DNA from 3 places in the Erwinia sp. 2186 genome. Region 1 is predicted to be linked to each of the others. Evidence: predicted binding sites of a transcription regulator. Region 1 holds the regulator's gene; each other region holds the start of a gene.

Region 1 (4,466 bases):
GCAGGCGTCAGCCAGGCTGGGCGCTGGGCTTCGATGGGGTCGATGGCATCACGCCACTCAGGCACATGCTTGTTCAGGTAGGTCACCAACGGCAGCGGCTCCCCGAAGTTCACATACCCCTGGCCGAGGTTACGCAGCTTGCGCAGTCCGCGCACCATCTGCATAAACCCTTCTTTTTCTTTCGTCGCACCACGTAACTCTTTGGCGTAGGTTCCCACTTCCATCACGTGCTCATAACCGATATAGATCGGCACCAGTGTGATAGGGCGGTTACCGCCGCGCAGCATCGCCTGAATTGTCATCGACAGCGTGCCGGTTTTCGGGTCAAGCAGACGACCGGTACGGGAACGACCGCCTTCGACAAAGTATTCTACCGAGTAACCCCGGGTGAACAGCTCGCCGAGATATTCACGGAATACCGTTGAGTAGAGCTTATTACCCTTGAAGGTACGGCGGATAAAGAATGCGCCCAGACGGCGGAAAATCGGGCCCGCTGGCCAGAAGTTCAGGTTGATACCGGCGGCAATGTGCGGTGGCACCAGACCCTGGTGATACAGCACATAAGAGAGCAGCAGGTAGTCCATATGACTACGGTGGCAGGGCACGTAGACGATCTCGTGGCCGTCTTGCGCCAGCTGACGCACGCGCTCGCCGCCGTTGACGTTGATGCCCTGATACAGCTTGCTCCACGTCCAGCCCATGATGCGGTCCGTCAGACGGATGGCTTCATAAGAGAAGTCGGCGGCGATCTCTTCCATCAGCTCAACGGCGTTCTGCTGGGCTTTTTCATGGGAGATTTTCTTGCTGCGCGCTTCGTCTTCCACCGCTTTAGCGATGGCTTTGGACTGCAGCAGTTTATTAAACAGGTCCTGACGCACCGGCAAACGCGGGCCAATGGCCGCCAGGCGCTGACGGGCAAAGTGCATGCGTGCCACGCGCGCCAGCTTCTGCGCAATGATTTTGTCGGTGCCGTGTTCCGTTGCCATACGGCGCAGGGAAACCATCGGTGAGAAGCGGACAAAGCTGTCGCGGCCTAACCACAGCACGGCAAAGAATTTTTGGATGCCGTTCAACACGCGCAGATGAGGCTGATCGTCGCCCTGCACTTCGCGGCCTGGAGCCCGGCCAAACATCACGGATACCGGCACCATCTGCACGTCCAGCAGCGGGTTGCTGCGGTGCAAATCGAGGTATTCGTGGAACAGTTTTACCGATTCAACGTTAGGCACGAAATAGGGGAATACGCGTGGGCCGTCATGGATAAACACATGACGTGGCAAAACCGTACCGTCGATTTCCAGCGGATCTAAAGGATCGGGCAGATCCTGTTTACGGCATTGCTCACGCAACGCCAGCAGATCGGCCTTTGAATCATAAGGCAGCACATACATAATAGGGCGCGATGTATCCAGCGCCAGCTCGGAAACCGGCTCGGCGGGAATCGCTTTACTTTTTACCAGGAATTTTACTGGTAAATTCAATAAGTTATAATATAAGTTACGCCAACCTGACATAGATACCATGAAGCCTCTTGTTAGCAAAGCGCCGCAAGCATACCAGAAAGCGCCAGTGAGATCTGTGGTGTTGCAAAATGTGCGCCACCCAGACATTGACGTTAAACATCTCAAAGGGTTCCCTGATTATGGCAAATAACGTCACCGGATTGACTCGTATCATTAATGCCGCCGGTTATTCCTGGAAAGGAATACGCGCCGCCTGGCAAAACGAAGCGGCTTTTCGCCAGGAAGCGGTGGCCGGCATTGTCGCGGTGATTGTGGCGTGCTGGCTGGATGTGGACGCCGTCACGCGGGTGTTGCTGATAGGGTCCGTGATGTTGGTGATCATTGTTGAAATCCTTAACAGCGCGCTGGAAGCGGTGGTCGACCGCATTGGCAGCGAGATGCATCCTTTATCGGGTCGCGCCAAAGATATGGGCTCCGCTGCCGTCCTGCTGACGATACTACTCGCTGTTTTCGTCTGGGTAATGCTGCTAATTCCCTGATTGCGGCGCGCTTTCCATAATCTGACAAACTGCTGTTTTTTCCACATCTTTAGGTTTTCAACGCACAAATACCTGTATATACTCACAGCTGACTGTATAAACAACCAGGGGGCGGGATGAAAGCACTAACTGCAAGGCAGCAGCAGGTTTATGACCTGATACGCGACCACATTAACCAGACCGGCATGCCACCGACGCGGGCAGAAATCGCTGCACAGCTCGGTTTCCGTTCCCCGAATGCGGCTGAAGAGCATCTCAAAGCGCTGGCACGTAAAGGCGTGATCGAGATTGTTTCCGGCGCGTCTCGCGGTATCCGTCTGATGATGGAAGAAGAGGAAGGGTTGCCGTTGATTGGCCGTGTCGCCGCAGGTGAACCTTTGCTGGCGGAAGAGCACATTGAAGGTCACTACAAGGTGGATCCTGAACTGTTCAAGCCGGGCGCCGACTTCCTGCTGCGTGTTAGCGGCATGTCGATGAAAGATATCGGGATTATGGACGGCGATCTGTTGGCTGTGCATAAGACTCAGGATGTGCGTAATGGCCAGGTCGTGGTTGCGCGCATTGACGACGAGGTGACGGTAAAGCGCCTCAAGAAGCAGGGCAATATCGTGCATCTGCTGCCTGAAAACGGCGAATTCCAACCGATCGTGGTCGATCTGCGCTTGCAGACCCTGTCGATTGAAGGTCTGGCCGTCGGCGTAATCCGCAACGGCAACTGGCTGTAAACGCCTGACCTTAACGCGCTGCTTTCGCGGCGCGTTTCTCTTTTGGTAAGCTGTATGCCTTATTGACTGGCATATTCAGCTTCCGTGATGCTTTTAAGCCAGTCGCACAGTGGATGACCATGCGATTATTTTCTCCCTCAGATAACCAACTCTGGCGGCTGGCGCTGCCAATGATCCTGTCGAATATCTCCGTGCCCTTACTGGGCCTGGTGGATACCGCGGTCATTGGTCACCTTGACAGTCCTTCCTACCTCGGCGGCGTTGCCGTGGGCACTACCGCGACCAGCTTCCTGTTTATGCTGCTGCTGTTCCTGCGGATGAGCACCACCGGATTAACCGCGCAGGCGTTTGGTGCGGGTGATAAACCTGCGCTGGCCCGTGCACTGATGCAACCATTATTGATTGCCCTGGCGGCTGGCCTGCTGTTTATTCTGCTGAAATCCCCGCTTAACCACCTGGCGCTCTCTGTCGTGGGTGGCGATCCTGCCGTGCTGCATCAGGCCGCCCTATTTATGAATATCCGCTGGTTAAGTGCACCTGCGACGCTGGCCAACCTGGTATTACTGGGCTGGCTGCTGGGCGTACAGTATGCCCGTGCGCCGGTGATCCTGCTGGTTGTGGGAAACCTGGTCAACATCGTGCTGGATCTGTGGTTCGTGATGGGGCTGGGCTGGGGCGTGCAGGGTGCGGCGGCGGCCACCGCGATTGCAGAATACGTTACGCTGGCGATTGGGCTGGTGATGGTCTGGCGGGTGCTGAAGCTGCGGGGCATTTCGCTGCCGATGCTGAAAACCGCCTGGCAGGGCAATTTCGGCCGGCTGCTGCGGCTGAATCGGGACATTATGTTGCGATCTTTACTGCTGCAACTGTGCTTTGTTTCCTTGACGATATTGGGTGCGCGGCTGGGAAGTGAAGTCGTCGCCGTCAACGCCGTATTGTTGATGTTCCTGACCTTTACCGCTTACGCGCTGGACGGCTTTGCCTATGCGGTAGAAGCCTGCTCCGGCGAAGCCTATGGGGCAAAGGACGCAAAAAGGTTGCTGCTGATTTGGCACGCGGCCTGTCGCCAGGCAGGACTGGTGGCGCTGGCCTTTTCAATTCTCTATGGACTGGCCGGGACGCATATTGTTGCCTTACTGACCTCAATCCCCGAACTACAGCAGCAGGCTGACACCTATCTGTTCTGGCAGATTGTTCTGCCGGTCTGCGGTGTCTGGTGTTATCTGCTGGATGGCATGTTTATTGGTGCCACGCGCGCCAGCGAAATGCGCAACGGCATGCTGATTGCGGCACTGGGCTACGGCGCGACGCTGTTCACCGTGCCGGCATTAGGCAACCATGGTCTGTGGCTGGCCGTTACCGTGTTCCTGCTGCTGCGTGGGCTGACCTTGTGGCTCATCTGGCGCAGGCACTGGCGCAACAACAGCTGGTTTGCGGGCTGAAATAATTCGTTACACCCGCCTGCCGCTTCGTTATCTGCTGATCTCCCTGCCTTTTTTCACTTTTCGTTGTCACTTTTAGCTAAAAATGTGGCTTTATCTTTCGCCATTACGGGCAAACTCGCCATCATCTACTACAATTATCTGTACGTTAAGCAGTTAAGCAGCGTTTTATGTTGCTGCTGTGTGGTCTGCAAAGACGAAATCCCTAAAGCTGTGAACCTAAGGTTGAGGAGTTATAAGATGAACAAAGACGAAGCCAGCGGTAACTGGAAACAGTTGAAAGGTAAATTTAAAGAA
Region 2 (4,466 bases), 2.4 Mb from region 1:
CGTAAGGGACCGAGTGATCGCGCTGAGGAATGCGGTCAATAATCTCCTTCAGCACCGTCTCCTGCAGCGCCTGCTGCGACTGCATGATCTCTTTACCATAGGCATTTTCGGCCTTCAGGTAGTCGAGGACCGCAGGATCTTCCCGCTTGTCATCGCGCAGCCAGTAATAATTATCGGTGCGGGTTTCTCCGTGGAGCGTCATATCGAAAGGAATTTTTTTGGCAATTGGTGGTTTATGCATGGTTCAGCCCCGTTGGATCAATCACATAGGCTAAGGGTGGCAGTTGTTATCAAGATTGCCAAGCGCAATGGCAGGAGATTGGAAAAATAGTGTGACGGGGTGACGCAAGCGTCACCCCGAAAGCAGGATCAGGCGGTAAGCTTCAGCTTTTCGGCTTTAATATCTTCTGCCATGCTGTCGCGCACGTCCTGAGGGATTTTCAGTTCATCACCCAGCGCCTGAAGGTAGCTGCGCTCCATAAAGTGGTCGACGTCGATCACCAGGTTGCTGAGGAAATAGACCTCCAGCGCCTCTTCTTCGTTTTTCACGTCCACGGCCAGTTTTTGTGGGTCAAGCGGCATATCAATCGCCTGCTGTATCAGCCGCTCGCCATCTACGCCAAGCCCGGACTGATGGATATGCTCGTTAATGGCCTGTCGTTCCTGGGTATCAATATGCCCGTCGCTTTTCGCGGCGAAGACCAGCGCCTGCACCAGACGCTCTGCCCGGCGATCGACGGGTGACTGCTGCTGACCGAATTGCGGCTGATCCTGATGGGTTTCGCTCACCCGATCCTTATACTTTTTCCACAGTACGGCACCTGCTGCGGCGCTACCGCCGATAATCAGCGCATTTTTGCCATACTTGGTCAGCAGATTACGGGAGGATTTGCTGGCAATCAGCAAACCGGCCAGTCCGCCAAGCGCGCCCGGTGCCAGCATTTTACTCAGGCCTTCACCGCCGCCTTTGCCGTCTTTACTGCCTCCCAGTACCGTTTGAATCTGTTGCAGCCAGTTACTCATTGCCTTTCCTTCTTCAGCGGAAAACAACCAGCATAGAGCGACTTGCGTCAAGAAGCGTCAAAGCAGGAAAAGCCTGGAAAACCTTCACGGCCAGTTGATGCTAAGCCGTCAGCTATACTTAGCCCACCAGTCGAACCTTCTGGTTCATAATGCTTCGCCAAAAGCGGCGGCTGAACCGACTGGATTTGTTTTTTTAAAGCACTGGCGTAGGGGAAAAATCATCATGAGATTCAATAATAATCCGCTGTTTATCAATACGGTTCTGCTTGGCGGCAGCACAGAAGAGAAGTTGAAGGCTGCCAGCCAGGCCGGGTTTGATCAGGTTGAGCTCTGGCGTCAGGACGTGGAGGCAGCCAGCGGCGATGCCAGTGATGTGGCCAGATTACTGGATAACCACCGCCTGGCCCTGACGGATTACCAGGTGCTGCTGGATTTTGACGGCGCGCCAGACGATCAGCGAGAGAGTAAACGCCAGGAAGCCCTGCAGATGCTGGATACCGCCGTTGAACTGGGCGCAACAACCTTGCTGACGCCTGCATCAACCCATCAGGGCTGCATTGCAGATCGGGAAGAGGAAGATATCCGCTGGCTGGCCCGTCAGGCAGGCAAAAGTGGCCTGCGCGTGGCCTTTGAGGCCATGGCCTGGAGCACGCATATCAACAACACGGCGGCGGCGTGGCAGCTGGTGCAAAAGGTCAATGAACCCAATCTGGGATTGGTGGTGGATGCTTTTCACATTTTCGTGCTGAACCGTACGGTGGACGATCTGGCGGGGATTCCGATGGATAAGATCTTCCTGGTCCAGCTGTCCGACCTGGTTACCCTTCCCAGCCACGATCATCTGGTGGATGTGGCACGCCATCAGCGTTTATTGCCAGCCGAAGGGAATTTCCCGCTTTCATCTCTGGCTGACTATCTTCATCAGCAAGGCTATTCAGGCCCGATAGGACTGGAAGTGTTCAGCGATCGTTATCATCAACTGCCGCCGGCAGAGGTGGCCAGCAAAGCGCTGCAGTCGTTGAAAAAGGTGTTATCCGGCGACGATCGTTAACGGTAGCCGGTGGAGGAAGTCACTAACAGGGAAGAATTAAGGCGAAGTTTCTGGCGCGCCAGGGAAAAATACCCTGCGCGCCACATACTGTGATGAAGTAAAAAGAATCAGGCAGCTTTAACGGTTCGTGCAGCCGGTTTTGCTTTGGCCGCTTTGCCCGTTGAGTCTTCCGGCTCTTCCGCACCGGACTCTTCAGTCGGTTCATCTGCTGCAGCTTCAGCGCTGTCTAGTTCAACAGTCGGTTCAGCATCATTACCCGCGGCGGCGGACTCGCTCGTCTCAGGCATCTTGCTGGTGCGCAGAATATGCTGCACGGCGTCTTTATTCTCCGCCAGGAACATGCCCAACGCTTCACGCTGTGGTTCTTCCATGTCCAGAGGTGCCACGCTCAACCAGTCAGAAAAGGCTTCTGCCATATCGAGCATTTTATCGTACGCGTCGGCTTCTTTCTTACTGGCGAATGTCATCTTTTCCTCACCTTTTCTGACGACAACATATTTGATTTCAACAGCCATAGTCCACACCTCAGTTAACTGTATTTTTATACAGTATAACAGACGGGTCTTTTTTGCTCAACCCTGGAAAGCGGATGTACGCGCAATCGTTTTCGTTTATACTGCGCGCGTTTTTTCCCTCCAATCAGGTAGAGATTATGACCACTCTTGGTACCGCGCTGCGCCCTGCCGCAACCCGCGTAATGCTGTTAGGTTCAGGTGAACTGGGCAAAGAAGTGGCGCTGGAATGCCAGCGTCTTGGCGTTGAAGTGATCGCCGTCGATCGTTATGCCGATGCACCCGCTATGCACGTGGCGCACCGCAGCCATGTCATCAACATGCTGGATGGTGAAGCGTTGAAAGCGCTGGTTGCGCTCGAGCGCCCGGATTACATCGTGCCGGAAATTGAAGCCATCGCCACCGATATGCTGATTGAGCTGGAAAAACAGGGTCAACACGTGGTGCCAACCGCCCGCGCTGCCCGCCTGACCATGAACCGCGAAGGTATCCGTCGCCTGGCGGCAGAAGAGTTGGCGTTGCCCACCTCCACCTACCGCTTTGCCGACAGCCAGCAGGCGTTTAATCAGGCGGCTGACGAAATCGGCTTCCCGTGCATTGTGAAGCCGGTGATGAGCTCGTCAGGCAAAGGCCAGAGCTTTATCCGCGAAGCGTCACAGTTGGATGCCGCCTGGGAATACGCGCAGCAAGGCGGACGTGCCGGTGCTGGCCGGGTAATCGTTGAAGGTGTGGTGAAGTTTGATTTCGAAATCACCCTGCTTACCATCAGCGCGGTAGACGGCATTCACTTCTGCGCGCCGATTGGTCACCGTCAGGAAGATGGTGACTACCGTGAATCCTGGCAGCCGCAGCAGATGAGCGCCCTCGCGCTGCAACGTGCTGAGCAGATTGCCGAAGAAGTGGTTAAGGCGCTGGGCGGCCACGGCCTGTTTGGTGTTGAGCTGTTTGTCTGTGGTGATGAGGTGGTATTCAGCGAAGTTTCCCCTCGCCCACATGACACCGGCATGGTAACGCTTATCTCTCAGGACCTGTCCGAATTTGCCCTGCACGTGCGTGCCTTCCTCGGTCTGCCGATTGGCGGCATTCGTCAGTACGGCGCCGCCGCATCTGCGGTGATCCTGCCAGAACTGGACAGCGATAACGTGCAGTTTGCCAATTTGGGCGGCGTGCTGGGCGCCGGTCTGCAGGTGCGTCTGTTCGGCAAACCGGAAGTTCGGGGCAAGCGCCGTCTCGGCGTGGCGCTGGCCACGGGCGAGAACATCGATGATGCGGTACAGCGCGCGATCGCTTGTGCAGCCGGTGTGAAAGTCAGCGGATAAACGCGCTTTCGTGCCAACAAAAAAGGGATGGCCTGTGCCATCCCTTTTGTTTTTTGCCTGATCCGACGTCTTATCGCGCGCCCGCTACCGCTTCTCTGGCCAGCTGGGTGATACGATCGTAATCCCCTGCTTCCAGCGCATCAGCCGGAACCAGCCAGGAACCACCAATACAGAGCACGCTTTTCAGCGCCAGATAGTCACGGTAGTTGGCCGGCGAAATGCCGCCCGTCGGGCAGAAACGCACCTGAGGGAACGGGCCGCCAATCGCCTGCAGCGCCTTCACGCCACCGTTGGCTTCAGCCGGGAAGAATTTGAATTCACGCAGGCCATAATCCAGACCGGTCATTAGTTCCGACACCGTGCTGATGCCAGGAATCAACGGCACCGGGCCATCAACCGCTGCGCGTAACAGTGATTCGGTCACGCCAGGACTGATAACAAACTGCGCACCGGCATCGGTCACTTCTTTCAGCTGCTGGACGTTAAGTACCGTGCCCGCACCCACAATGGCTTCCGGCACTTCGCGGATCATTGCTTTCAGGGCATCCATCGCACAGGGTG
Region 3 (4,466 bases), 2.1 Mb from region 1:
GAGAACGTGCGTCTGATGCTGCTCTCCAACATCGGCAAAGCCTACGATCCGGTGACCAACACCGGTACCACCGGCCGTAACTACGCCTACCAGACCGCGAACGGCGTCACCCTGTTCTTCGATGACAAGAACTTCAACCCGTTTATCGGTGCCGGTGCCGTCGGGATGGGCATTGATGATTTCAATAACGATAACTTCGACCACAGCGGGCTGGGCTTCTTCGGCGGCGGCAGTATTCGCGTGACGCCAATTGGCGCAGCGCCCATCAACAGCCGCCCGGTACCGCCAGGCACGCCAAAATGGGGATCCGACTGGAAGAAGGCCACGGTGAAGAACTATCTCAGCACCATGTCAATCGGGTGTGAGGCCAGCAGCTATACCCAACGCACTAACTATCTGTCGCTGGATCCGAACTACAAGGATCCGCACGGTCGTCCGTTGCTGCGTATCACCTTCGACTTCCCGGAAAACGATCTGCGTATGGCGCAGTACTGCACCGGAAAAGTGGCGGAAATTGCTAAAACCATGGATCCGCGCCAGATCGTTTCCAAGCCGACCAGCGGCCACTGGAACAGCGTGCCCTATCAGTCTTCCCACGTTTGCGGCGGCTTTGTAATGGGTGCCGATCCGTCGAACAGCTCGGTGAACAAGCATCTGCAGGTCTGGGACGTGCCGAATCTGTTTGTAGTCGGTGCGTCTGCCTTCCCGCAAAACCCGGGATATAACCCGACTGGCACCGTCGGCGCGTTGGCCTTTAAGGCCGCGCACGACATTCGCCAGTACTATCTGAAACGTCCAGGGGAGATGATTACCGCATGAAAAAGCGCACGCTTTTCGCACTGGCTGCGATCTCACTCGCGGTGCTCGGCGTTTCTGAAGCCTGGGCCCAGCCGGAATACGATCAGATTGAACGTGGCCGCTACATCGCCACACTGGGTGACTGTACCGCCTGCCATACCGTCGATCCGAAAAAACCGTTCGCCGGTGGCGTTGGCCTGAACACGCCTTTCGGTAAACTGGTTGGCGCCAACATCACTCCCGATCGTGAAACCGGTATCGGCAACTGGAGTTTTGATGACTTCCAGCGCGCCATGTCCGAAGGGATTGGCCACGGTGGCAAGCGGCTTTACGGCGCCATGCCGTTCACCGCCTATACCAAAGTCTCCCGCCAGGATAACGCTGACCTGTGGGCGTATTTGCAGAGCCTGCAACCCATCCATCAGGAAATTGAGTCCAACCAGCTGCCCTTTCCGTTTAACGTCCGTACCAGTCTGATTGTCTGGAACTGGATGAACTTCGATAAGGGCGAATTCAAGCCGGATATGAGCAAATCGGCGGAATGGAACCGTGGCGCTTACCTGGTTGAAGGGTTAGGCCACTGCGGAACCTGCCATACGCCGAAAAACATCCTCGGCGGTGACAAGAACAGCGCGTTCCTGTCCGGCGCGGTGGTCGAAGGCTGGTGGGCACCGAATCTGACCAGCGATGAGCATGCCGGTTTAGGTAAATGGACGCAGGAAGATATCGTCAGCTATCTGCGTACCGGCGTAAACCGGTATGACATCGCGTCCGGGCCGATGGCGGATGCGGTGAAGAACTCGACGCAATACTGGCGCGACGAGGATCTGAAAGCGGTCGCCACCTACCTGAAAGCCACGCCAAAACAGGGCGATGACACGCCGACAGCCCTGGCCGCAGACGACAGTCGGATGAAAACCGGTGCAACAATTTATGAAGCGAAATGTTCTGCCTGCCATGCGCCTCAGGGCCAGGGCGGTAAGAATATCTTCCCTCAGTTGGCCAATAACCCGCTGGTGAATGCGCCGAACGCCACCTCGCTGATCCATGTGGTGGTTGCGGGCAGCCGTGGCGTGGATACGGATACCCGTCCAACCGCGCCAGCGATGCCTTCGTTTGCCGGCACCCTAAGCGATGAGGAAATGGCCGATGTCATTACCTACGTTCGCAACAGCTGGGGTAATGCCGCATCACCGGTCAGCGCTGGCGATGTGAAGGACCTGAAGGAAGAACTACGTAAATAGCGTGCCCCGGATGCTTGCTGCAGGGTTAAAACCTGCACGGTAAACCGGCTAAGCCGATTGCAGGGTTCGCAATAAGAGCAGCGTGAGTGATTGCGCTGCTCTTTCATTTTTATTCCGCTTTGCTGACCGGAATATAGAGCTCGATATCCCATTCGCCGCTCTCCGAACCGTCGTTCAGGTAGTGATCAAAACAGGGCCCTTCCGCCATCACATACCCGCTGTCCGGCAGCCACTCATCAAAGAAGGCATACCAGGGTTTGGTGAAATCACCGTCGTTCACATGCACCAGATTCATCGCATAGGTTCCGGCGGGAATGATGCTGAGCCTGGCGCCCTCACTCCCTTCAGGCAGCTCGAAGTCGGTCGGCACGCCGATCACCGTTTCAATTTTCAGCTCTTCCGCTGGCACCGCCCGCGGATTACCGTGATACACGCCCATCCATGGGCCCATCACATTATGCTTACTGGTCCAGGCCACCAGTTTGTCAAAGCCTTCGGGCGCGGTGACTTCCCACGGCCCCACAAGATGAAAACCGGCTGTTTTGCTCTCTTCACGCTCAACGATTTCAACATTCATCTTCTTGCTCCTCATCAGGATAACTGGTTAAACATACAGTCAGAAGTGTAGATGATCGAGCAAAAAAGCCGCTGAAATGTTGTTTTGCGAGCCAGCCTGCAAAAGACTTTAGTCGGGCCGGGTCAGGCTGAAATCCTGCCACTGCTGGGCGAGCGCCTCGCGCAGATAGTCGACAAACAGCCGCACGCGCGGAGGCTGTTGCTTGCCATTCAACCAGATCGCATGCAGTGGCGCGGCGGGAAGAGGATGGTCAGTGAGAACCTGCACCAGCTTGCCTGATTTGAGGTCGTCTGCCACATCCCAGACAGATTTCACCACGATCCCGGCACCGTGCAGTGCCAGGCCGTGTGCAGCCTCACCGGTATTGACGTGAAAACGGGCGTTGATCTGTACGCTGCGCTGAGATTCCCCGGCGCCAAAGGTCCACTCGGTGACCGGGTTATCGCCAGAGATAATGCAGCTGTGCGCGCTTAACTCCTCCAGTGACAGAGGCTCACCGGCCTGCTGCAGATACGCAGGAGACGCGCAGAGCACGCGCTGATTTGGCACCAGTTCCCGAGCGACCAGCCGGGAATCCGCCAGCGCGCCGTAGCGTATTGCCAAATCGTAGCCGCTGGCCGCCAGATCGATCACCCGGTCGCTCAGGTGAAGATGCAGTTTGACGCTCTGATGCTGTTGCATAAATCGGGTGACAATCGGCGACAGCCAGCGCTGGCCCATACTGTGCGAAGAGGTAATGCGCAAGGTGCCGCTGGCTTTGCCCTGCCTTGATGAGAGCGCACTCTCAATCGAGTCCAGCTCCTGCTGCAGCCGCAGAGCATGTTCGGTAAACACCAACCCTTCGTCGGTCAGCGAGACATGCCGCGTGGTGCGATGAAACAGACGCACGCCAAGCTGCTGCTCCATTTGCGTCAGCCTTTTGCTGACCACAGCCAGCGATAATCCCAGCTGTCGCCCGGCCGCAGAGAGTGAACCACAGGCGACGATGGCGTTGAATAAGGCGATGTCACGGATATCTTTCAGCATAGCGATTCTCAATGTAGCGGCAACAATCCCTTGCAAGTGTTGCATATTCCGTCAAGAAAGCGAGAGGCATAAGCTTGAGGAAAACCTGAGGAGAAGATGATGACTTTTAAACAACAGCAAGTATTAGTCGTCGGCGGCAGTTCCGGGATCGGTGAAGCCATCGCGGCGGCATTCGTGGCTGAAGGTGCCAGGGTGACCATTGCCTCACGCAGTCTGGATAAGCTGCAGGCAGCCGCAGCACGACTGGGAGAGGTCGAAGTTGCCGTGCTGGATACCGCCGACAATCAGCAGATTGAACAGTTCTTTGCTGCGCAACCGGCCTGGGATCATATTGCGATTTCCGCAGCGCAGACGCCGGGCGGACCGGTGAAAAGTCTGCCGCTGGACAGCGCTTACAGCGCAATGGAAAGTAAGTTTTGGGGAGCCTACAGGGTTGCCCGGGCGGCCAAAATTGCCGAACGCGGATCGCTGACCTTTGTGTCGGGATTTTTGAGCGTCCGTCCGGGCAAAACGGTGTTGCAGGGCGCCATCAACGCGGCGCTGGAGTCATTAGGACGTGGTCTGGCGCTGGAGCTTTCGCCGGTGCGGGTAAATACCGTTTCCCCTGGCGTGATTGAGACGCCGCTGTGGGCTGGCATGGAACACGTCGCCCGGGAGCAACTCTTTGCCACCCTGCGCGCATCGTTACCCGCCAAAACGCTGGGGCAGCCGGAAGATGTGGCGCGGGCGGTGCTGTTTCTGGCCGGAAATGCCTACACCACCGGTTCAACCGTGCTGGTGGATGGCGGTGGTGCCATCAAGCCTTAAGCAGCAGGCGGCCC

What was found. Region 1 encodes LexA, which represses DNA repair genes until DNA is damaged. Its sites were predicted from a motif close to TNCTGTATGTACATACAGNA; they were not measured.
Region 2: a site for LexA is predicted at 2,606-2,625, ahead of ACXKZG_RS09790 (YebG family protein). Genes of this name have one in related genera too.
Region 3: a site for LexA is predicted at 2,641-2,660, ahead of sbmC (DNA gyrase inhibitor SbmC). Genes of this name have one in related genera too.

Annotation. Positions count from the first base shown of each region.
Region 1 covers NZ_CM173824.1:4,542,444-4,546,909, reverse strand. Annotated here, with positions in the region: gene plsB (glycerol-3-phosphate 1-O-acyltransferase PlsB) at 1-1,514, opposite strand, end outside; gene ACXKZG_RS21185 (diacylglycerol kinase) at 1,643-2,002, shown strand; gene lexA (transcriptional repressor LexA) at 2,119-2,727, shown strand; gene dinF (MATE family efflux transporter DinF) at 2,847-4,169, shown strand; gene ACXKZG_RS21170 (CsbD family protein) at 4,410-4,466, shown strand, end outside.
Region 2 covers NZ_CM173824.1:2,131,167-2,135,632, reverse strand. Annotated here, with positions in the region: gene ACXKZG_RS09805 (prolyl oligopeptidase family serine peptidase) at 1-241, opposite strand, end outside; gene ACXKZG_RS09800 (tellurite resistance TerB family protein) at 370-1,023, opposite strand; gene ACXKZG_RS09795 (sugar phosphate isomerase/epimerase family protein) at 1,247-2,074, shown strand; gene ACXKZG_RS09790 (YebG family protein) at 2,182-2,589, opposite strand; gene purT (formate-dependent phosphoribosylglycinamide formyltransferase) at 2,727-3,905, shown strand; gene ACXKZG_RS09780 (bifunctional 4-hydroxy-2-oxoglutarate aldolase/2-dehydro-3-deoxy-phosphogluconate aldolase) at 3,976-4,466, opposite strand, start outside.
Region 3 covers NZ_CM173824.1:1,748,782-1,753,247, reverse strand. Annotated here, with positions in the region: gene ACXKZG_RS07915 (GMC family oxidoreductase) at 1-819, shown strand, start outside; gene ACXKZG_RS07910 (c-type cytochrome) at 816-2,042, shown strand; gene sbmC (DNA gyrase inhibitor SbmC) at 2,152-2,619, opposite strand; gene ACXKZG_RS07900 (LysR family transcriptional regulator) at 2,728-3,690, opposite strand; gene ACXKZG_RS07895 (SDR family oxidoreductase) at 3,742-4,452, shown strand.